DNA from 2 places in the Streptomyces sp. NPDC057287 genome. Region 2 is predicted to be linked to the other one. Evidence: predicted binding sites of a transcription regulator. Region 2 holds the regulator's gene; the other holds the start of a gene.
What was found. Region 2 encodes HspR, which represses chaperone genes until heat shock. Its sites were predicted from a motif close to TTGAGNNNNNNNNNCTCAA; they were not measured.

Region 1: the regulator HspR is predicted to act here: its motif matches at 2,211-2,229, upstream of lon (endopeptidase La).

The regions. Positions count from the first base shown of each region.
Region 1 covers NZ_JBHUYV010000003.1:95,637-99,046, forward strand. The annotation lists gene ACFUNE_RS07005 (ATP-binding protein) at 1-229, opposite strand, end outside; gene ACFUNE_RS07010 (response regulator transcription factor) at 226-963, opposite strand; gene ACFUNE_RS07015 (spermidine synthase) at 1,196-1,879, opposite strand; gene lon (endopeptidase La) at 2,252-3,410, shown strand, end outside.
Region 2 covers NZ_JBHUYV010000018.1:83,507-86,916, forward strand. The annotation lists gene dnaK (molecular chaperone DnaK) at 1-169, shown strand, start outside; gene grpE (nucleotide exchange factor GrpE) at 166-816, shown strand; gene dnaJ (molecular chaperone DnaJ) at 910-2,094, shown strand; gene ACFUNE_RS29440 (heat shock protein transcriptional repressor HspR) at 2,096-2,542, shown strand; gene ACFUNE_RS29445 (LuxR C-terminal-related transcriptional regulator) at 2,571-3,410, opposite strand, start outside.

The DNA.
Region 1 (3,410 bases), on a different contig from region 2:
ACCGCGCCACGGCGCGCATCTCGTCCAGCGGCGCGGTCAGACCGTGCGCCACGAACTGGGTGATCAGCAGGGTGGCGATCACCGAGAAGACCGTGATGAACCGGAATTCGGTCCTGGTCCGCAGAGCGACGATCAGCAGTCCGGTCGTGATGAACACGGAGACCACCACCAGCGTGCCCAGCTTGGCCTTGATCGAGAAAGGCCGCAGTCCTGAGCCGGGCCGCGTCATGGCGCGGGTGTCTCCAGGGCGTAGCCGACGCCGTGCACGGTGCGGATCCGCTCGGCGCCGATCTTCCGGCGCAGAGCCTTGATGTGGCTGTCGACCGTACGGGTCCCGGAGGCGTCCGCCCAGTCCCAGACCTCGGCCAGCAGCTGCTCCCGGGACAGCACCGCACGCGGGGTGTTGGCCAGGCAGACCAGCAGGTCGAACTCGGTCGGGGTGAGGTGGACGTCGTCGGCGCGAACCCGGACGCGGCGCTGCGCGTGGTCGATCTCCAGCTCGCCGAGACGGAGGATGCCGCTGCGCGGTGTCACGGCGGCCAGTGCTGCCCGCTCGACCCGGCGCAGCAGGACGTGGACCCGCGCCGCCAGTTCCCGCATGGAGAACGGCTTGGTCATGTAGTCGTCGGCGCCGACCCCGAGTCCGACCAGCATGTCGGTCTCGTCGTCGCGTGCGGTGAGCATCAGCACCGGAACGGGACGCTGGGCCTGCACACGACGGCAGACCTCCAGGCCGTCGAAGCCGGGAAGCATGATGTCGAGCACCATCAGGTCGGGCTGCCAGGCCTCGGCCGCGTCCACGGCCGCGGGGCCGTCCAGTGCGGTCTGCACCAGAAAGCCCTCGGCCCGCAGCCGGGCGGAAATGGCGTCGACGATTGTCGCGTCGTCCTCGACCACCAGCACCCGGCGCTGAGCCCCGGGGGTGGCCGCGACGCCGTTGTGGGTGGTGTGTGTCTGTTCCATCGCCCCGCCCCTGCCCGTTCTCGCGGAGGCCATTCCCCCGGAGGCACGGTTATCGCTTGTGGATTTCGTCGGTGATCCCTTGTGCCGGTCAGCAGCGTAGAGGCAGAGGACGCCTCCCGGCTACGCAGGGTGTTGTCCGTCGTGAAGGTGTTACCCGCGGAAAGGAGACGGATCGGCGCAGTTGTGGGGCCCGGCCCGTGGCGCGACCGGGATGTGCATACCGGGTGGGGGTTCAGTCCTTCCGGAGTGCGAGATGGACCACGTCCGGAACACCTCGGGCAACGGCTACTTCTTCGGTCGTTACTGCGTGGAATCCGGCATTCCGCAGAGCTTCCCCGAAGTCGGCGGACGGCTGTGCGGACCACACCGCGAGGACTCCGCCCGGCGTCAGGCGCGCCCGGCAGGCCGCGAGACCGGTGGGCGAATAGAGGCTCTCGTTGTCCTCGGTGACGGTCCAGCCGGGGCCGTTGTCGATGTCCAGGCACAGGGCGTCGTAACGCTCCGTGGTCGTGTGGAGGTGGGTGACGAGATCCGCGCCGAGGATCGCGGTCCGCGGATCGGCGAGCGCCGCCCCGGAGATCCGGCCGAGCGGCCCGTCGAGGTGCCAGTCCACGACGGCCTGCTCCCGCTCGACGACCGTGATCCGGCCCCAGCGCGGCTCGTCGGCGGCGCGCACCAGTGAGAACCCGACGCCGAGCCCGCCGATCAGTACGGACGGGGCCGGCCGCGCGGCGGGCAGGGCGGCGAGCGCCGCGTCGACGAGGAGCCGTTCGGAGCGCCCGTCGGAGGTGTCCATCAGGAAGCATCCGTTGGCGATGATCTCGAAGTCGTCACCACGCTCGCGCAGGACGACTTCGCCGAACGGCCCTTCGCGCCGGTCGAGGACGATGGGCCGGTGGGCCTCTGTGGCTGGCATGGCGCGGTCTCCGGTCTCGGGCGGGACTGTTCCCGGCGGCCATCCTTCCCCGCTCCCGCTCCTCCGGACCAGCGAATTCCCGGAATGCCGCCCTCCGGAGGGCCTTCCGCCCCGCGGGTCGCGGCGCGGCCCGCGAGGGGGTCCGTCCTGAGGGACCGCCTGTGGCTCCGGTCCGTGGCGCGGCCGGGAATGGCCGCGCCCGGCGGGGCGCTGTTGCACGGGAGGGTGCCGCGTGGCAGGGGAGGGCGCCGCGGCACCGGATTCGCGCAGGCGGGGCGGTCGATCGCTGAGAGCGAACAGGCTCGGGGGAACATCCCAAGGCTCACAAGCATTGAGTCCACATAGCTCAACTTGCCTGCCGAAGGGGAGATCATGACTGCAGAGTCCAACGCGTCCGAGGCGTCCACGCCGATCGACCTGCCCGTGCTGCCGCTGGACGACGAGGTCGTGCTGCCCGGAATGGTGGTGCCGCTCGACCTGTCGGACGCGGAGGTGCGCGCAGCCGTGGAGGCGGCGCAGGCCGTCGCACGGCCCGGCGGCGGCAAGCCCGAGGTGCTGCTCGTCCCACGCATCGACGGGAATTACACCGGGACCGGTGTCCTGGGCACCGTCGAGCAGGTCGGACGCCTGTCGGACGGCGATCCGGGCGCCCTGATCCGGGCCCGTGACCGGGTGCGGATCGGCGCCGGGACGAGCGGGCCCGGCAACGCACTGTGGGTGGAGGGCACCCGTGTCGACGTAGCGCTGCCCGACCCCCTGCCCGGCTCCGTCACCGAGCTGGCCAAGGAGTACAAGGCCCTCGCGACCAGCTGGCTGAAGAAGCGCGGAGCCTGGCAGGTCGTGGACCGGGTCCAGCAGATCGATGACATCTCCGCCCTTGCCGACAATTCCGGTTACTCGCCCTTCCTCACCACGGCCCAGAAGGTCCAGCTCCTGGAGACCGCGGACGCGGTCGCCCGTCTGAAGCTGGCCATCCAGTGGCTCGGCGAGCACCTCGCCGAGCAGGACGTCGCCGAGTCCATCGCCAAGGACGTCCAGGAGGGCGTCGACAAGCAGCAGCGCGAATTCCTGCTGCGGCGCCAGCTCGACGCCGTACGCAAGGAGCTCTCCGAGCTCAACGGCGATCCGGAGGACGAGTCCGGCGACTACCGCACGCGCGTCGAGGCCGCCGATCTCCCCGCGCACGTCCGTGAGGCCGCGCTCAAGGAGGTCGAGAAGCTGGAGCGCGCCTCCGACCAGAGCCCCGAGGGGTCCTGGATCCGGACGTGGCTGGACACCGTCCTGGAGCTCCCCTGGACCGAGCGGACCGAGGACGCGTACGACATCCGCGGCGCCCAGGAGGTCCTCGACGCGGAACACGCGGGTCTGCAGGACGTGAAGGAGCGCATCACCGAGTACCTCGCGGTGCGCAAGCGCCGTGCGGACCGCGGGCTCGGTGTGGTCGGAGGCCGGCGCGGCGGCGCGGTGCTGGCACTGGTCGGCCCACCCGGCGTGGGGAAGACCTCCCTCGGGGAGAGCGTCGCGCACGCCA
Region 2 (3,410 bases):
GGTCGCGGCCGTCTCCCAGAAGCTGGGCCAGGCGATGTACGCCAACGCGTCCGAGGGCGCGGCTCCGGGTGCCGAGGCACCGGGTGACGGTCAGGCCAAGGCCGACGACGACGTCGTCGACGCCGAGATCGTGGACGACGAGAAGGACCAGAAGGGCGGTGCGGCGTGACCGAGGAGACTCCGGACTTCGAAGAGAAGCCCGACGTCCCCTCCGGCGCCAACCCCGACGACGCTGAGTCGAAGGCCGCCACCCCCTCCGAGGAGGAGGCGGCGGCCCCGGCCGGGGACGTACAGCAGACAGTGGCCCTGACGGCCCAGCTGGACCAGGTGCGTACCGCGCTCAACGAGCGCACGGCGGACCTCCAGCGGCTCCAGGCCGAGTACCAGAACTACCGTCGCCGCGTCGAGCGCGACCGGGTCACGGTCAAGGAGGTCGCGGCAGCGGGCCTGCTGACCGAGCTCCTTCCGGTGCTCGACGACGTCGGGCGGGCGCGGGAGCACGGGGAGCTGGTCGGCGGCTTCAAGTCGGTGGCCGAATCCCTGGAGACGGTCGTCGCGAAGCTGGGCCTCCAGCAGTTCGGCAAGGAGGGCGAGCCCTTCGACCCGACGATCCACGAGGCCCTGATGCACTCGTACGCGCCGGACGTCACCGAGACGACCTGCGTGGCGATCCTGCAGCCCGGGTATCGCATCGGGGAGCGCACCATCCGCCCCGCGCGGGTGGCCGTGGCCGAGCCGCAGCCGGGTGCCGCACCCGCGGCGGCGAAGGAAGAGAAGGCAGACGACGAGGAGAGCGGTGGCACCGAAGAGGTCTGACATTCCGTCCGACCACTGCGGTGAACACCGACGGGGCGTGCGGCCGGCCACAGGGCCGGCCGCACGGCCGATCGTCCGGAAGGAGGGACGTCGATGAGCACGAAGGACTTCGTCGAGAAGGACTACTACAAGGTCCTCGGCGTCCCCAAGGACGCCACCGACGCCGAGGTCAAGAAGGCGTACCGGAAGCTCGCCCGCGAGTACCACCCGGACGCCAACAAGGGTGACGCCAAGGCCGAGGAGCGCTTCAAGGAGATCTCCGAGGCGAACGACGTCCTCGGTGACCCGAAGAAGCGCAAGGAGTACGACGAGGCGCGCGCCCTCTTCGGCAACGGAGGCTTCCGGGCCGGTCCCGGCGGCGCGGGCGGCAACTTCAACTTCGACCTGGGCGACCTCTTCGGGGGTGCCCAGGGCGGCGGCCAGACGGCCGGCGCCGGCGGGTTCGGCGGCGGCGGCATCGGCGACGTCTTCGGCGGGCTGTTCAACCGGGGCGGCGGTGGCACACGTGTCCAGCCGCGCCGCGGCCAGGACATCGAGTCCGAGGTGACGCTCAGCTTCACCGAGGCGGTCGACGGGGCCACGGTCCCGCTGCGGATGTCCAGCCAGGCACCCTGCAAGGCGTGCTCGGGCACCGGCGACAAGAACGGCACCCCGAGGGTCTGTCCGACCTGTGTCGGCACCGGTCAGGTGTCGCGCGGCACCGGCGGCGGATTCTCGCTGACCGATCCCTGCGTGGACTGCAAGGGCCGGGGCCTCATCGCCCAGGACCCCTGCGACGTCTGCAAGGGCAGCGGGCGGGCGAAGTCGGCCCGCACCATGCAGGTCAGGATCCCCGCGGGTGTGCTGGACGGCCAGCGGATCCGGCTGCGCGGCAAGGGCAGCCCGGGCGAGCGCGGCGGTCCGGCCGGTGACCTCTACGTCGTCGTCCACGTCGACGCCCACCCGGTCTTCGGCCGCAAGGGCGACAACCTCACCGTCACCGTGCCCGTCACCTTCCCGGAGGCGGCGCTGGGCGGCGAGGTGAAGGTCCCGACGCTCGGGGGGCCTCCGGTCACCCTGAAACTCCCGGCCGGCACACCCAACGGGCGTACCATGCGCGCCCGGGGCAAGGGCGCCGTACGCAAGGACGGCACCCGGGGCGACCTCCTGGTCACCGTCGAGGTGGCCGTCCCCACGGACCTCGGCGCGGACGCCCAGGACGCGCTGGAGGCCTACCGGAAGGCGACCGCGGGGGAGGACCCGCGGGCGGAGCTGTTCCAGGCTGCGAAGGGAGCTTGAGATGGACGGCCGTCGACGCAATCCGTACCAGCTGACCGACGAATCACCGGTCTACGTGATCTCGATCGCGGCTCAGCTCTCGGGCCTGCACCCGCAGACACTGCGCCAGTACGACCGCCTCGGCCTGGTCTCGCCCGACCGTACCGCCGGGCGCGGCCGGCGCTACTCGGCGCGTGACATCGAACTGCTGCGCACCGTGCAGCAGTTGTCGCAGGACGAGGGAATCAACCTCGCCGGCATCAAGCGCATCATCGAGCTGGAGAACCAGGTCGCCGCGCTCCAGCAGCGCGTCGCCGAGCTCTCGGCGGCGGTGGACGGCGCGGCCGTGGCCATGCAGCAGCGCGAGGCCCAGGTGCACGCCTCCTACCGGCGCGATCTGGTGCCGTACCAGGACGTGCAGCAGACCAGCGCGCTGGTGGTCTGGCGGCCGAAGCGGCCGAAGGACTGAGCAGGCAGGACAGGGCCCGCCCGGAGTCTCACGACTCGGTGGCGGGCCCTGTCCGCGTGCCGGGGGCGTCCACGACGCCCGACCGCACGATGAGGACCCCGAGGTGGGTGCGGCTGGTGGCCCCGAGGGCCTGCATGAGCCGGGCGATGTGGGAGCGGCAGGTGCGGACGCTGATGCCCAGCTTGCGGGCCACCACGTCGTCGACGTGCCCCTCGCTGAGCAGCCGGGCGATGCTCTGCTGGACGGCGGTGACCTGGATGCCGGGGGCGGACGCCGGGAGGTGCCGGGTGAACGGCACGGCCTGCGCCCAGAGGACCTCGTAGACCTGCACGAGGTAGCGGACGAGGGCGGGGTGGCGGATCTCCAGGGCCACGTTGTGCTCGGGTGTGGCCGGTATGTAGGCGAGGGCGCGGTCGAAGATGATGAGCCGTTCGACGGACTGTTCCACCGTGCGGATCTGGAGCAGGTCGGAGGGCACCTGCGCCACGTAGTCCTTGACGCGGGTGTTGTACCGCGCGGGGTGCTGGTAGATGTGCCGGAGGCGGGCTCCTCCCGCGATGGCCGAGCGGGCGTTCTCCAGTCCCTGCCGCATGTTGTGTTCCAGGCGGTTGCCCCCGGGCTGCGCGGTCAGCACCTCCTCGCGCGCGTGGCGGGCGGCCTCCTGGAGCGCGGACGCGATCCGCGGTTTCCCGTCCAGCACGGTGATGGCGAGATTGGGGTCCTCGTCCGCGACGGACGTCAGGGGGGTCAGCACCCGGCTCAGGGCGGTGCTCAGCTGTATCCGCTCGTCGATCTCGCGGGTGATGGGCTGCAGGAGGTGGGCCAGTGCGGCGGACGGCGGGACGGGGCGCATCCACGTGTCGTCGCC